Regions from separate parts of the Paenibacillus sp. FSL R5-0701 genome, predicted to be linked through region 1. Evidence: riboswitches for the same ligand, from Rfam matches in the RefSeq annotation. Region 1 holds a riboswitch; each other region holds the start of a gene.
What was found. A riboswitch is a leader RNA that binds a small molecule or an ion and turns the genes downstream of it on or off. The one in region 1 is predicted to bind thiamine pyrophosphate.
Positions count from the first base shown of each region.

Region 2: linked by a shared signal. The riboswitch ahead of MKZ13_RS18100 (thiamine phosphate synthase) and the one ahead of MKZ13_RS02305 (ABC transporter substrate-binding protein) in region 1 are both predicted to bind thiamine pyrophosphate.
Region 3: linked by a shared signal. The riboswitch ahead of MKZ13_RS04415 (ABC transporter ATP-binding protein) and the one ahead of MKZ13_RS02305 (ABC transporter substrate-binding protein) in region 1 are both predicted to bind thiamine pyrophosphate.
Region 4: linked by a shared signal. The riboswitch ahead of thiC (phosphomethylpyrimidine synthase ThiC) and the one ahead of MKZ13_RS02305 (ABC transporter substrate-binding protein) in region 1 are both predicted to bind thiamine pyrophosphate.

Region 1 is NZ_CP150230.1:473,077-477,293, forward strand. It holds gene MKZ13_RS02290 (ABC transporter ATP-binding protein) at 1-51, opposite strand, end outside; gene MKZ13_RS02295 (ABC transporter permease) at 89-847, opposite strand; gene MKZ13_RS02300 (thiamine-binding protein) at 847-1,137, opposite strand; gene MKZ13_RS02305 (ABC transporter substrate-binding protein) at 1,355-2,395, opposite strand; TPP riboswitch at 2,616-2,728, opposite strand; gene MKZ13_RS02310 (phospholipase D family protein) at 3,164-4,217, shown strand, end outside.
Region 2 is NZ_CP150230.1:4,115,349-4,119,565, reverse strand. It holds gene MKZ13_RS18105 (ABC-F family ATP-binding cassette domain-containing protein) at 1-1,513, shown strand, start outside; TPP riboswitch at 1,590-1,699, shown strand; gene MKZ13_RS18100 (thiamine phosphate synthase) at 1,925-2,593, shown strand; gene thiO (glycine oxidase ThiO) at 2,610-3,782, shown strand; gene thiS (sulfur carrier protein ThiS) at 3,779-3,982, shown strand; gene MKZ13_RS18085 (thiazole synthase) at 3,985-4,217, shown strand, end outside.
Region 3 is NZ_CP150230.1:958,422-962,638, reverse strand. It holds gene MKZ13_RS04420 (radical SAM/SPASM domain-containing protein) at 285-1,160, opposite strand; TPP riboswitch at 1,376-1,478, shown strand; gene MKZ13_RS04415 (ABC transporter ATP-binding protein) at 1,640-2,407, shown strand; gene MKZ13_RS04410 (ABC transporter permease) at 2,394-3,212, shown strand; gene MKZ13_RS04405 (ABC transporter substrate-binding protein) at 3,274-4,217, shown strand, end outside.
Region 4 is NZ_CP150230.1:701,469-705,685, forward strand. It holds gene MKZ13_RS03320 (IclR family transcriptional regulator) at 341-1,084, shown strand; TPP riboswitch at 1,233-1,346, shown strand; gene thiC (phosphomethylpyrimidine synthase ThiC) at 1,769-3,553, shown strand; gene MKZ13_RS03330 (hypothetical protein) at 3,937-4,217, opposite strand, start outside.

The DNA.
Region 1 (4,217 bases):
TACACTTGCTCCTCGTCCAGGCTGGACTTGTTCATCCTGTTGTCGATTCATATGGTCATCACTTCCTATATACAGATTACATGCTTTACTACCGCTTCTGTGGCCGCCAGCGCACGAGCAGCCTCTCCAGCAGGGCAATGAACAGGAAGAGCAGCAAGCTGAGCGCGACAATAATCATGATCGCCACGAATAAGCGGTCCGTACGATAAGCCGACTTTTGCAGCATCATATAATAACCAATACCCTTGTCTGCACCAATCCATTCGGCAATGATGGCACCCATCACGCTATAGGTAGCGGCGATTTTGACACCGGAGAACACGGATGGCAGCGCATGGGGGAGCTCCAGCTTCCAGAAGAAATGATGACGTTTCGCACCAGCCATGCGCATATAGTTCATCATGGCCGCGTCAGTACGGGTCAAGCCGTCCATGGCCGCCACTGCGACGGGGAAGAAACAGACCAGGATGATGGTAATCAGCTTGGGCAACAGTCCGAATCCGAACCAGATTAACAGGAGCGGCGCGAGCGCGATGGTCGGGATATTTTGACTAAGAATAAGTAGAGGGTACAGGGCTGACTTGAGAAAAGGGACCAAATGCAGCACCATCGCAATCAGTAATCCAACCGCTGTTCCAGCGGCGAATCCGATAAGCGTTAACTGAATGGTTGCGGAAGCGTGCATGCCAAGCCGTTCGGCCTGAGTTGCTGCTTCGCGGGCGATATCGGACGGTGCAGGCAGCATCCATTTCTCAATATGGAAGAGGGAGACGGCTCCCTGCCATATCGCTATAAAGAGAATAACCGCCACAATGGGCGGCCATACACTTTTGAAATAGGCATGCATTAGCGATACTTCTCCGTCAGGGTATCCATGCTGAAGCCAGTAGGGCTATGGGCGATTTTGATCTGGGAGATGATGCTTGGGCTGCCAGCCTCCACGAGTACCTCGTGCATCTTGCGGACAACCTCCAGCAGTTCCTCCAGTTCCCCCTCCATCGTGGTGTCGAGTGCGTTCACCTGATATTTCAGGCCGGATTGCTGAATAACTTCAATGGCGCGATCTACGTAAGGATAAGAGTTCTCGCCATTTGGCGTTTTCGGGATAACCTGAATGCTAAGTAATGTGCTTGCCATGAGAGATCACGGCTCCTTTCGTGATAAATTGCATGAATTGAACCAGGTTTACACTTATCACTCCGATTGCAGTACCCTCTTCCGATCGCTGTTATCCCCAGATTTCTTGAATCCATTTTCAATGGGGGAAATCCGGAGATAAAGGCGAACACTTTGTTTCTTCAGATGGGTTCTGCACTCTTCGTTCTTGTGTAAAAAAGTTAAACTTAAGCAATTTTTATTGGGGTAAAAACTCGTTTGTATATGCCTTGCTCACATCGATCTGTTCATCCAGCAGTTTTTTGCTAAACATCCAGTCAGTGTAGTTTTGCCACACTTCCTGTTTTTGTTCTCCCCAGCGCGGGGCGTCATCTGTGTACTTTGGACTAAGCCATTTCTGGCTTGCCAGCACGAGGTCTTTATCCAGATCAGGGACGGCCTTGATCAGAATGTTGGCTGCGTCTTCGGGATGATCAATCGCATATTGATACCCTTCGGAGGTGGCTTTCAGGAATGCTTTCACCAACTCAGGGTCGTTTTGGATCGTTTGCTCGTTGGTTACGAGGACAGGCGTGTAGTAATCCAATGCTTCTGAATAATCCTTCACATATAACATGTTGATCGGTTCCCCGCGCAGTTCGGCTTCAATGCCTGTCCAGGCGTAGAAAATCCACGCGAAATCAATATCCCGTTTCACTGCGGTGAAAAAGTCAGCGTCACCCATGTTAATGTTTTTCACTTTCGATACATCGGCTCCGTCGCCTTCCATAATGGATTGCATCACGGCTTCTTCCACAGGGGAACCCCAACCGCCATAGGTTTTACCCTCAAAATCTTTCGGTGATTTGATATTCCGATCTGCCGGAGCAGCGAACCCGGATGTATTATGCTGAATAACTGCTGCGATGGAGACCAATGGAACACCCTGTGTGCGGGCTTGAGTTACACTCTCCTGATAACTTACGCCAAACGGTACTTCATTGGAGGCAACCATCGTATCTGCGCCACCGGCACCTGGTTGTACAACCTCCACGTTCAAGCCTTCGGCCTTGTAAAAACCTTGATCTACAGCCGCATACAGGCCGGTATGATTCGTATTTGGTGTCCAGTCGAGCACCACTTTAATATCTTTCAGGGCGGCAGTGTCACCTTCGTTGCTGCTTTCCGTATTTGTGTTGCCGTTCTGCCCAGCTGGGGCAGCTTCTTTGCCACCACATGCGGCTACAGTCACCATAAGCACGCATAAGAGCAACAATCCCATCGTTTTACGCCATTTCATCTGTGGTTCTCTCCTTCGGTATGTCCGGCCGATTGGCCCGGGGTACTCCTTGGCTTCATATCCAATCATCTTGCATAAATCGACAGATTTATACCAGTTGAGATCTGGATAACGTCACTTTTTTAGCTCTCTGGCTATATAAAAGAACATTAAAAAAGCGTCCCGTATTCCGGGACGCGTGCAGGCGTTAGAGAGGTGGCGTTCAGCCATAGGGCTGTGCCATTTCGATATACTCCGATTCCTACGCTGGCATGATCCAGATCAGGTCTAAGGGTTAGTATCTTGGTGGGATACACTCTCAGCCGGCCAATTCCGACTCCCCTGGGAAACTATGAAGTTACGGGCATTACTAGGTGTAATTATAGGCCAGCGGGTGGAACGTGTCCAGTCAGGAACTGGATGGGGACACGTATGAACTTATCAAACAGGTCGTTATACATATGTATATCAGCCTGTTTAGATGTGTTATTTTCAATAATTATCGTGGCGAATCATATAAGGCAATCTGGCTGAGTGCAAAAGCATCGGATAGTGGGCCATAGCCTAAGTGCTGAAGATCTGGAAGGCTCCCCACAAATACTTGGATCAAATCCGATGTTTGATATCTCGTCGCATCAGGGCTGCTTTCCCTATTTCAGCGATCAGCTTTTGATCGATTGACCTTGACCGGAGACGCTTGCTTCATTTAAACAACATAATTTAGATACAAAAGGAGATAGTACTGCTATACAAATAATTACTTTTTACATAAAAATGGGGGCGTACTGAATGATCCTTAAAACCATATTCGCAATTATTCTGTCCTATTGTGTCTACGTTTTTTTCACAGCTTACCTTTTATTTTTGGTTCCGTCTCCATCTACTATTGAAAATACGGATATGCAAAAATTGTTAACCGCAGGAAGTACGACAGATCGCGTACTGCTCTTGGAGGACGGCTTTCAATCCGGTCAGGTGAGAATCCAGACCATTCGAGAGGCGAAAACAAGCATCGACCTGGCTTATTACTCCATCCAAAAAGGAAAAACATCTCAACTCTTTTTTGCTGCTTTATTCGATGCAGCTGATCGGGGTGTTCATGTTCGAATCGTTTTAGACGGGATTTTTCACAACATGCGCGGAGAATTGCGTGATATTCCAGATGCCATTGCAGCTCACCCCAATGTGGAGTTAAGGTATTATGAACCACTCAACATAGTTATGCCATGGACATGGCATAACCGTCTGCATGACAAGATCTTTCTTGTCGACAACACATATGGCATCATTGGCGGCCAAAATATTGGTGATAGATACATGGCATTGCAACCCAAAAAAGACTATGTATTCGATCGGGATGTCCTTGTTTACAATCCAAACCATAATACGAACAGCACAGTTGTTGAAATGAAAAAATATATAGATCTGTTATGGGAACATCCATTCACCAAACCAGAAAAACATGCCAAACGTCAACATCATGCAAAGGGGTTAAAAGAGCTGGCTCGGCTGGCTCAGTTATATAAAAAAGCTCGGGCTCAGAGCGATCCTTTTGTTAAAGTGTTGCCGAAGGAATGGGCTCAAGAGGCTCTTCGTTCCGACCACGTCGCTTTCATTCACAATCCAATCCAAAGGCTGTATAAAGACCCGATCATGTGGAGAGCATTTGTTCATTTCGCCAATCAAGCAAAGTCGAAGGTGTACCTTCAGACGCCATATGCCATTCCTACCAAGAAAATGAAGAAAGCCGTACATCTGTCGATGAATCCAAAAGCAGAATGGGTCATGGTAACCAATTCAATCCAGCAGACCCCTAACCCTTTGGCTTTCGCGGGATACTTAA
Region 2 (4,217 bases), 3.5 Mb from region 1:
TGGAGATCGCACGTTATTTAAAAATGTATCGTTTCGTTTACTTGCCGGAGAGCGCGTAGGACTTGTTGGTGCCAATGGTGTGGGTAAATCCACATTAATGAACATCCTTACCGGTAAATTGCTTAAAGATAGTGGAAAAGTGGAATGGACACCTAAGGTCCGTTATGGATATCTGGATCAGCATACAAAGCTTACGCCAGGCAAAACCATTCGTGACGTTCTTAAGGATGCATTCCTTCCGTTGCTTGAATTGGAAAAAGAAATGATGAATATTACGGACCAGATGGCAGATGCAGATCCAGATAAGCTGGAGCAGTTGCTGGAAGAGATGGGCGATATTCAGGAACAACTGGAACAGGGCGACTTTTATCTGATTGACGTAAAAGTGGAAGAGATGGCCAATGGTCTTGGTTTGTCCGCAATTGGTCTTGATCGAGATGTCGCAGCTCTAAGTGGTGGACAACGTACCAAGGTGCTTCTTGCCAAGCTTCTGCTCGAGAAACCTACAGCTCTTTTGCTGGATGAGCCGACTAACTATCTGGACGTAGAGCATATTGAATGGCTGTCACGTTACCTGAAGGACTACCCGCACGCGTTTCTCTTAATCTCCCATGACACGGAATTCATGAATGAAGTCGTAAATGTCATTTATCATTTGGAATTTGCCAAATTAACGAGATATGCTGCGAACTATAACAAGTTCCTTGAGATGGCTGATATGAATAAAGCCCAGCATATTGATGCATACGAGAAGCAGCAAGAGTACATCAAGAAGCAGGAAGATTTCATTCAGCGTAACAAGGCACGTGCTTCAACTTCAGGTCGAGCGAAGAGCCGGGAGAAGCAGCTGGACAGAATTGAACGTATTGATCGCCCAGATGAAGCGGCCAAACCAACGTTCAAATTCAAGGATGCCCGTGCGAGCAGTAAAACGGTCTTTGAGGGTATTGATTTTGAAATTGGATATACGTATCCTTTGCTGCCCAAAATGACGATGACAATTGAACGTGGTGAAAAAATTGCCATCGTAGGTTGTAATGGTGTGGGTAAATCGACACTGCTGAAAACTATTCTGGGCAAAATATCTCCACTGAGTGGAAAGACCTTCTTGGGAGATTATCTCGAAACGGCCTATTTTGAACAGGAAGTTCGTGCTGGGAATATCACGCCGATTGAGGATGTTTGGAATGAGTTTTCACATTTGACCCAGAATGAGGTCCGGGGTCATCTCGCACGCTGTGGGTTGAAAAATGAGCACATTACCCGTCCGCTTAACATGCTGAGTGGTGGAGAGCAAGCCAAGGTTCGTTTATGCAAACTCTTGATGCGTGAAAGCAACTGGATTTTATTCGATGAGCCGACAAACCATCTCGATGTCACAGCCAAAGCGGAGTTGCAGCGTGCTTTGCAAGAATTCAAGGGAACGGTGTTACTGGTATCTCATGAACCTGATTTCTACGAGGGTTGGGTCACCAAAACATGGAATGTAGAAGAATGGTCTGAGACAAACTAGGGCGATTCAAGACAATGTTTAACAGAAATGACGGTGACAAAAAAACCCGTCTATGGTAACATAGGCTACAACTTCATATGAACACTAGGGGGGCCGCACGATGCGGCTGAGATGGAAGAATGCGATTCCGGACCCTTTGCACCTGATCTGGATCATACCAGCGTAGGGAAGTGGCGAGCGCGTTTCAGTGAATGACGTGAGCAAACGGCAATTCAAAGGATTTCAACCGTCTGCTTAACGAATTGAAACATGCAGTTGCGTGTATAACGTTATGGCTATAGGGTCTATAGCTTTATTGCACGAAATGAACTGTATGTATCAGTCAGTCATCTGGTTCTATAATTAATACGCAGCCACTCCCCTACGGGAGTGGCTTTTTTGTGTTTTCATAGCATTCACGTCTGGAAGGAGATGAACAGTACGGTAATTTCTCATGAACATGTTCAAGAATCATTTGAATTGCATGTTGTATCTACGGGTACAGGGGATCAAGCATCTTTTGTAAAAGCTGCAAAGGACGTTTGGCCTTTGGTGGACTATATTCACATACGAGAAAAACAACTCACATGGCAAGACAAGATCGGTTGGGCTGAAAGTCTGCGTAACGTTGGTGTTCCATCTTGTCGCATCGTTATCAATGGCTCAGAACTGCCACCACAGAATGACATCTATGGCGGTGTACACTGGGGGCAAGATGTGATACGTAACTACAACCCTGCTGTTATAAGCAATGTGCAGCGACTTCGTCTGGGTGTATCTGTTCATTCACTCGATGAGGCAAAAATCGCTGAAGAACGGGGAGCCGATTACCTATTCTTCGGGCATGTCTTCTCAACCAACAGTAAGCCTGATCTTGAACCAAGAGGATTATATGCTCTGGCTGAAGTGTGCTCCGGTGTCTCCATTCCTGTCATGGCGATCGGTGGCATCGAACCGGGAAACATTCACGCTATTCGCTCTGCAGGCGCTCAGGGAGTTGCTGTGATCTCGAATGTCTGGGCGAGCGATTCCCCGGATCAGGCGGCTGCATCGTTAAGGCAGGCTATCGTTGGCGTTGGTACAGAAAGTTTGAGCCGCTAATCAAGGAGATGAGCTGATGAAGAAGATCATTACTGATAGACCGGATAAGGTTCATGCAGAAACGATTATTGTAGGCGGAGGGGTTGTTGGTTGTGCCATTGCATATGAACTTGCTTCCCGTGGACAGGATGTGCTGTTGCTGGAGCGTTCGGCGATTGCAGGAGGCACTTCTTGCGCGGCGGCTGGAATGCTGGCGGCCGACAGTGAGGATTTTGCTCATCCTTTGATGGCTAAGCTTGCCAGGCAGAGTAGACAGTTACTTACCGAGCAACAGATGCTAATGGCTACACTCAGTGAGGTAGAGACTGGTCTGCAACGCCAGGGATTCCTAACTCCTTTTCGTTCATACAGTGAATTAAGTAGTTATAAGGACAATCGGAAGTCTGCGTTGTCTACTTCTGCTGATGAGGTGTGGTGGGATCGTTCCATTGTGCAGCAGGAGGCATCATGGCTTAACAGAGATACGTATGGAGCCTATTACAGACCTTACGAGAGTGAAATTCTCCCACTCCACCTAACGAAGGCATACGCCGAATCCGCTCAAGCAATGGGAGCACGGGTTATGGAGGACATACAGGATATACGTGTGCAAGCAAACGAACACGGTGTGCAGGGAATCACCACATCGATCGGTGAGATGAGATGCAAACATGTCATTATAGCGGCTGGATTACAGAGTGAAGAGTTGATGAGACATGTGAATCTGAGCTTGCCTGTGTGGTCGGTAAAAGGTGAAATAGCCGCCGTTCAGTTCTCAGAAGAACATGCAGGGTACAGACCTGACAGAACGGTGTATGCAGAGGATATCTATATTGTTCCCAAAGCCAATGGCGAAGTTTGGCTCGGGGCAACCAGTCTGCCAGGAAGAGCGGATTTGAACGTTTCTGTACAGGGTGTTCAGAAGCTGCTAACAGCGGCTACCCACTGGGTGCCGGGGATGAAAGAAGCACAATTTATACGAGCGTGGGCAGGCGTAAGACCGGCAACACCCGATGGGCTGCCTTATATAGGTGCTTGCAAGAGTATACCCGGGCTGTTCGCCGCCTTTGGGCATTACCGCAACGGTATCTTGCTTAGTGCGATAACAGGCAGGCTTATCGCGGAGTTGGTCGCTGGCAAAAGCTCAGAAGAACTCGGAATTGAGGCGCTGAGCCCTGAGCGATTGAACAGAAAGGGAGTGGTGCAGTGAATATCATCGTTAATGGTCAACGGATGGAGATTGAAGACAGATTGAATCGTGTGGATAAATTGCTCCAATCTTTTGACCTGCAAGTTAAGACTGTAGTTGTTGAGCTGAACAGGCATATCTTAACGCGTGAACACCATGAGTCAACAACATTAAGAGAAGGCGATCGAATTGAGATTGTACATTTTGTAGGAGGCGGTTGATGATGTTGAACATTGGTAAATATACGTTTGAGTCCAGATTGTTGCTCGGAACAGGCAAGTTTTCGGATCTGGAAGTGCAAAGTCAGGCTGTGGAAGCATCTGAAACGGAAGTTTTAACCTTTGCTGTTCGTCGTCTGAATCTGGAGGAACGCAACCAGAAGCATTTCCTGGATACGTTGGATCTGGACAAATACACTCTTCTTCCGAATACGGCTGGGGCTTCCACTGCGGAAGA
Region 3 (4,217 bases), 490 kb from region 1:
TCGTCAGAGGTGCACCTCTGTCCGACCCACAACCTAATCCTACCAAATAAGGAAGGTAACTAGAATAATCATTAGATCAGATATATCATGACATCGCACAATCCCTGTCATATCGGCATTTTTTGCATGCCAGGTCCCTCAAACAATATGCTGATATCAACCTCAGGTATGCTCATTTGTAGTGTATGTACCCCTCACTTGAATCCCCGATTACAAAGAAAGACCACTACATTTGTCTCCAAATGTGTGATCTTGAATGTCTTCTGGCTTCCTCATATAAGATATCAGGCTCCGAATCTCTGACGATAACCGCACTTTCGACACAACTCTTCCACAGCTTCACGTTTGGAGAAGCCATATACCAGATTGTTCGCTCGCTCACCCTCAATAATCTCCGAGAATGACTTCTCGTGCACATTACCAAGGTTAATGACACCCTCACCATCAAGACAGCATGGAACCACCGTTCCATCGACAAGCACAGCTGCCTGACCACGTAATGCATGGCAGAAGCCTTTGCCGTCATCTTCAGGTGCATCCAGGCTTGGCCACTGGAACTCATGGTCTTGATTCAGGTATACATTTGGGGCAATTTTGACCCCGCTGCCTGGAACCACTTTCTCCTCAATGCGGAAGTCCAGATTGAACTCACGTTCCAGCACTTCAAGGGTCTCCCGATTTCGATTCATCTGAGCATTCGTGAAGTTATCCTGCGTCAGATTCCACAGCCGGAATGAGATGATGACATTGTGCTTCACCGCTTCGTGTACAAAAGACAGAATGTTGCTCAGGTATCCGTCACGGTCAGTTGAACCTTCATGCCCATCGAAGCTGTGCAGAGAGAAGTTCATCTGTCGCAGCGCCGGTTTGCCAAGCAATTTATGCTGAGTCTTGGGCAGCAGCGTACCATTCGTTGTAATGTTCACCTTGAGTCCCTTCTCATGTGCGGAATCAAGCAGCAGATCTATTTTGGGATGCAACAAGGGTTCACCTTTGACATGTAAATAAATATGGTTGGTATGTGGTTTAACTTGATCCAGTATATTGTTGAAGACTTCAGGGTCAATGAATCCTTTGGCACGTTGTGTCTGCGGACAGAAGCTGCATGCCAGATTGCAGATACTTGTGATCTCAATATATACTTTTTTGAACGTTTTCAACTCGGGTCCCCATTCTGCTTCGGAGGGAGCAATCCCACCTGCATTTGTGATCCGGCCAATATGCGCCATCCCTATTATATCGGGTTCATGAGCCGAGGTAAATTGTTCAGTTGTTCAGGTCTGACTCCAAATTCATCTCAAGAATTCCATCAAGCTGCCTCTTTACAGTTCATGTTCGAGTGATATATGCTGAACACATAACTGCATATCTTGAACTTTTGCACTAGGGGAGCCTTGCGGCTGAGACGAATATGACTATTCGGACCCTTTGAACCTGATCTGGATCATACCAGCGGAGGGAAGTGGAGCGGCCTTTTAGTAAGCGGAATTCTTTCATGTATATGTGAAGATAAATTGCGGATCTAACTTACAAACCCACTCATTTCTCCGGAAATGGGTGGGTCTTTTTTTGTTCCTTTTGCAGAGTATAGGATGCCATTGTTATTGCAGCAGTCTGACATCAAGGGGGTGAGGATCAGATGAACAACCATGTAACCATTGAGAACGTTAGCTTCGCTTTTCCTAAAAAAACGGATTCCCCCGTGCTCTCCAATGTGTCGCTTCGGGTTCAACAAGGAGAATTTGTCTCGCTCATCGGCTCCAGCGGATCAGGTAAAAGCACGCTCTTCAAGCTGCTCGCAGGCTTGCATGAGCCAACCGTCGGCACCATCAATATAGCTGATGTACCGCAAGGACAACGGCTCGGACGAGTGGCTTATATGCCGCAGAAAGATCTGCTGTTATCCTGGCGTACCGTCATGGAGAACTGCATGCTGCCTGCCGAGTTGGCACCAGGCCGACAGGACAAGGACAAGTTACGGGCCAAAATCCTAGCTGGGTTGGCAAGGTTCGGCCTGTCGGGTTATGAACAGGCCTATCCAGATGAGTTATCCGGCGGCATGCGGCAGCGGGTGGCATTGCTTCGTACCTTGCTTACAGGCGGGCAGCTCATGTTGCTGGATGAACCCTTCGGTGCACTCGACGCCTTAACCAAACGAGAAATGCATCGCTGGTTGCTGGAGCTGTGGGAGGGCTTTGGCCAAACCGTATTGTTTATTACACATGACATTGAGGAAGCCCTGCTGTTAAGTGACCGTATCATTCTGTTAACTCCAGGAGGGCAAGGTCAGCAGTTGCGGGAGATGACGGTTCCTTTACCACGCCCAAGGCATTCGGACATGATCTACCAACCGGCTCTCGTGAAGATGAGACAACAACTGGAGGAACAATTACATGCGAAGCGATAGGGTTATGGTTAGCGTCCAGACGTGGCTCTCGAAGTGGTTTTCCCAATATGGTTTGTTTATTCTGCTCATGCTCTTTCTACTGGCGATCTGGGAAACGATTGTGCGTATGGGATGGGTGCCCTCTTTCATCATTCCTGCACCCACAGCCATCATAGGTTCACTGGTTGAGCATCGTCGTCTGCTGTTGACCATCCATCTGCCTGCTACCTTTATGGAGGTTGTGGTTGGTTTTGTCTTGTCCATAGTGACTGGAATTACGCTGGCAACAGGCATGCATATGAACCGGTCGATCGAAAAGGCCTTGTATCCCTTCATCGTGATCAGTCAGACCATCCCGCTGATTGCCTTGTCTCCCGTATTTATCTTGTGGTTTGGTTACACGTTGTGGAGCAAAGTCGCGGTGGTGTTCTTAATCGCATTCTTCCCCATTGTGGTCAGTACCTACGATGGACTCCGCCAAGGCGATCCAGAGCAGCGTGAACTGCTGCTCACCATGGGAGCCAGCAAGTGGGATATTTTTCGCAAACTCCAGATTCCACTGGCACTTCCCTCTTTTTTCTCGGGGCTAAAGATGTCTGTGGTGTACTGCGTGGTTGGTGCAACGATTGGGGAATGGCTTGGTGGCAGCAAAGGTCTCGGATACTTCAGCCGTCGTATGTCCAGCAACATGAACACGGATGCGATGTTTGCATCTATTGTGCTGTTATCCCTGCTGGGGATCGTTTTGTTTGTACTGATTGCCTGGCTAGAGAAACGGTTTAGCATACGGCGGCATGGACATGGAGGCAAAAGAAAAGTTGGATAATACTTAGACAGGAATTAGATGTAAATACAAATCAAAACGATGAAATGAGGATCTTCAATTTATGAATAACAAAGGTATATACTCCCTGCTTCCCATCATGCTCATTAGCCTTTTGCTGATCGTTAGCGGATGCAGCACCACAAATACCAGCAAAAACGCACCAACAACAGATTCTGCAACCCATGCACAACAAACAGACAAGTCTGCAGCCGAACCAGCATCAGACGCCAAAGATAAGCTGTCCATCATGCTCGACTGGTACCCGAATGCAGTACACTCCTTCATCTATGTGGCACAGGAAAAAGGGTACTTCGCAGACCAGAATCTGGATGTCGAAATTCAGATGCCTGCGGATACCAATGATTCAATCAAACTTGTTGCTGCCGGGAAAATTGATCTGGCTCTAAGCTACCAGCCCCAAATTTTGCTCGCGCGTGGCGAGAACATTCCTGTACGATCCATTGCTGCTGTTGTTCGGCATCCACTTGTACATCTGTTAACCGAAGCAAATGGCAACGTGAGCTCACCCAAAGATCTTGAAGGAAAAACTGTCGGTTATTCTTCGATTCCGCTGTATGAAGCGATGGTTCGTACGATGATCAGCCACGATGGTGGCAATCCCGACAACATGAATCTGGTTGACGTTGGGTTCGATCTGATTCCTTCGCTGGCTTCCGGACAGGCCGATGCAATTATGGGTGGTTTTATTAACCATGAACAATTGATTTTGGAGAAAGAAGGACATGCCATGAAATCGATTAACCCCGTCGATTATGGTGTGCCTGATTATTATGAATTGGTCCTGACTGCGAGTGAGGCTGGCATTGAAGCGAAAAAAGATCAGCTTACCCGGTTCGTCAAAGCGATCCAGGAAGGACAAAAATATGTAACGGAGCATCCAGAAGAAGCCTTGAATATTCTGCTCGCTCATGAGAATGAAACGTCTCCGCTTGACCCGGAGATCGAAACCAAAAGCCTGGCTATTTTAATGCCACTTATGAATGA
Region 4 (4,217 bases), 230 kb from region 1:
TTCAGTTGAAGATAACAACGACATGAAAAGAGAATTGCGTCGATTTCAGAGCCTGCTTCAGAGCGATATCTTAATGTAATATATCTTTATCGTATGTTCCAATATAGTCAAAGTCAATTGATTGAGGGCATTTGTTACGCAATTGTTATATAGTTCTTAAGATATATGGGTAACATTACCTTAGTGTGTAAATTACAGGGGATTAAGTCTTATAAAAAGGAAAAATTTGCACGTTATACTATTTATATTTTGGCTCTTTTTGGTTTACAGATGAGACCGTTTCTCATATAATTTATGTAACCAAGTTTCATGTGATGAAACATGAGGAGGGCATTATGCCATGGAAGATCGCAAGTTAACCGTCCGGGCTGTGGAACGGGCGCTGGATATATTATTATGTTTTACCACACGCAGTGATCTGGGACTCACCGAAATTGCCAGCCAGATCGGCCTGCACAAAAGTACAGTGCACCGTTTGATGGCTACGCTGGAGGATCGAGGGTTCGTGATCCGCGATGCAGCAACAGAGAAGTACCGACTTGGCATCCGAATCTGGGAGCTGTCAGCTCATATGTCCCGCAGTGATGATCCCGCTATTCTGCTGCTTCCTGCGATGGAGCGACTGAGAGATCGATTGGGGGAGACCGTGAGTCTGTACCTGCGTGATGGCAGTGAACGGATTCGGATTCAGGCTGTGCAAAGTGATCAGGCAATTCGCCGAGTTGCTCCCGTTGGTGTTAGACTGCCGCTGTCTGTGGGTGCTTCCAGCAAAGTCCTGATGGCGTTTGCCACGGACGAGGATCGTGAAGAATTGATGAATGGTCCTGAATGGCCGGTATTTATCGATCCAGCGGTGTATTTGGCGCAAATGGTAGACATTCGGGATAACGGATATGCGACGAGTTATGAGGAACGTGAGCCGGGAGCTGCCGCGGTATCGGTACCGATTATGGATCGCAGAGGCAATATTGCAGCCGCACTCTCGGTCTCAGGGCCTGTCAGCCGACTCTCACAGGAGACATTGCATGAATACGCACCTGTGCTAAAGGAAGCTGCTACGCAGATGGGGCTCATGTTATCCTGATGTTGAGGTAAGGTTTTTCTCCAATTGAGTTGGTGTTCTGGAATATAAAGGTTGTTTTTATGTTCCGGTTGCGCTACTCTGTTATGGACGGCCCAGCGGGGCCAGCATCATTGAATATGAACTGCGGCATGTGTATGCCGCAACTTGTTAACGTTACTGGGGGAGTCCGAACTGTCCGGACTGAGACGGAATCGCATGAGATTCCGGACCCTTTGCACCTGATCTGGATCATACCAGCGTAGGGAAGTAATCGGCGATATGACCACAACCACCACATGATGTGACCCTTGTAGGGCTCCGTTAAGGAGCTGCATAAAGGTGCATTATTGGTGATGGACATTAAAAGTCGGTTCCTTCGGGGACCGGCTTTTTTATATACAGTGAACAGGCGGTATAGCGCGGATTCTATGGGCCTCTTTTTCAATAACCTGCGAAAGTGGGCTTGGATGAATAGAGAATGCACCATAGATCCATGATCTGTGGCAGCCTCCGTCTGTTGTTAACTGTACATGAAAACTGTCTCCCCTGGTCTGGAGTAGGATCGCTCTTTCTTCTCTGCATTGCGCATGATTTGGGACAGGTACGTAAGTGAGCTAATGATGATGCCAACCCAAAACCAAGCGAACGAACAATGAGGAGGAGACAAGCGACATGAGTGCAGGAAATCAAACGGGACAACAAGCGATGGAACAGGAACATACCAGTCATCAGGTGGAAAAGGAAACAGGAGCGGCCGGACGTGTTCAGCCCTTTCCGGGCAGCCGCAAAGTCTACATTCAGGGCTCACGGCCGGACATTGCTGTACCGGAGCGTGAGATAGCCCTTCATGACACGAATACTCCCCAAGGGGTGGAGTATAATGAACCGCTGCGTGTCTACGATACGAGCGGCCCCATGACCGATCCCGCATTTCATGCGGATATCCGTGCAGGTCTGCCATCCCTGCGCACCCGTTGGATCACAGAGCGCCGCGATGTGGAAGCTTATCAGGGCCGTACGGTTAAACCGGAGGATAACGGACTGAAGCCCGGAGGGAAGAGAGCTGGCGCCGAAGAGTACCCCGGATTACGTGGCAAACCAATGCGGGCACAGCCAGGACGCTGTGTGACCCAGATGCACTACGCGAGGCAAGGAGTCATTACGGCAGAGATGGAGTTTGCCGCCATTCGTGAGGGCGTGGAACCGGAATTTGTACGGCAGGAGCTGGCGAGTGGACGGGCCATCCTGCCGTCTAACATCAATCACCCGGAGAGTGAGCCGATGTTGATCGGTCGTCATTTTCATGTGAAGATCAATGCCAACATTGGCAACTCTGCTGTATCTTCTTCCATCGAGGAAGAGGTCGAGAAGATGGCCTGGGCGGTACGCTGGGGATCGGATACCGTAATGGATCTGTCCACAGGCAAAAACATTCATACCACCCGGGAATGGATTATCCGCAATTCACCTGTGCCGATTGGTACGGTACCGCTGTATCAGGCGCTGGAGAAGGTGAATGGCGAAGCGGAAGCGCTGACCTGGGAGTTGTACCGTGACACACTCATTGAGCAGGCAGAGCAGGGCGTGGACTACTTTACGATTCATGCAGGTGTACTGTTGCGATATATCCCGATGACGGCCAAGCGGATGACAGGCATTGTGTCTCGCGGTGGGTCCATTATGGCAGCATGGTGCCTTGCGCATCATCAGGAGAATTTTTTGTACACTCATTTTGAAGAAATCTGCGAGATTATGAAAAGGTATGATGTAGCGTTTTCGCTGGGAGATGGACTCCGTCCAGGCAGTATCTACGATGCCAATGACGAAGCTCAGATGGCGGAACTGGCTACGCTTGGGGAACTGACGCAGATCGCGTGGAAGCATGATGTGCAGGTGATGATCGAAGGTCCAGGGCATGTGCCGATGCATAAGATCAAGGAGAATGTGGACTTGCAGATGGAGATCTGTAAAGAAGCACCGTTCTATACGCTGGGGCCGCTGACGACCGACATTGCCCCGGGTTACGATCACATCACATCCGCCATTGGTGCGGCCATGATTGGCTGGTTTGGCACGTCCATGCTCTGTTATGTTACGCCAAAAGAACATTTGGGCCTGCCCAACAAGGATGATGTGCGGGAAGGGGTCATCGCCTACAAGATCGCAGCTCATGCCGCCGATCTGGCTAAAGGCCATCCGCGTGCTCAGCGCCGCGATGACGCATTGTCCAAGGCACGTTTCGAGTTCCGCTGGCGTGACCAGTTTAACCTGTCACTGGACCCTGAACGTGCGCTGTCCTACCATGATGAGACACTGCCAGCAGAAGGAGCCAAAGAAGCTCATTTCTGCTCGATGTGCGGACCGAAGTTCTGTAGCATGCGCATCACGCAGGACATTCGGGCCTTTGCCGCGGATAAAGGATTGTCCGAGAATGAGGCTGTAGCTGCCGGGATGCAGGAAAAGGCCGAGGAATATCGGACACGTTCCTAGGCGCTGATACAGCGCAAGCTGGGCAGTCTGAAATAGAGATAAAGCCGTTTCTCTCTGTCATTGCAGAGAAGAACGGCTTTTTTTAGTGTTATGTCATGTGTGTATTCTTAACCGTACTCAGCCTTTATCAGAATTAGCTTTGTGACTGTGTGTGGTCCATATTTTATACAGAATTCCTGCGATAACGAATAAAAGAGCGTCACTGAGTTTTGGTGATCCTCCGTATAGAAATGCGGAACAGGAAAAACCTACTATAAACAGTAAAACAATATAGAGGAAACGCATATTAGTTCACCTCGTTAATTTGTGGTGTTACTAAGTAAGTGAGTTCATAGTTGCATAGTTCAGATAGAACCTGTTACTTCACTCCAAATCCGCTACTATTATCGAGCCACGCCTAAATTCTTCTCCAAATACGCCGCAAGCAATGCCAGCGGGCTATGGATTGGAATACCGCGATCTATTGTAACCTGTGCAGCAGCGGGAGCCATAGACAGTTGGGCTGCCACTACCGTTTTACCCGGATAATGCTCAGCAATCTGCTGTAATCCTTCACGTACTGCTTCGAGATACCCTTGCTGATCTCCACGCATAATCAACTCAAATGTCCCAGGGATGCACACCGCATCCGTCTGAGATGTCTTGGCAACGTGTAGTTGCCCAT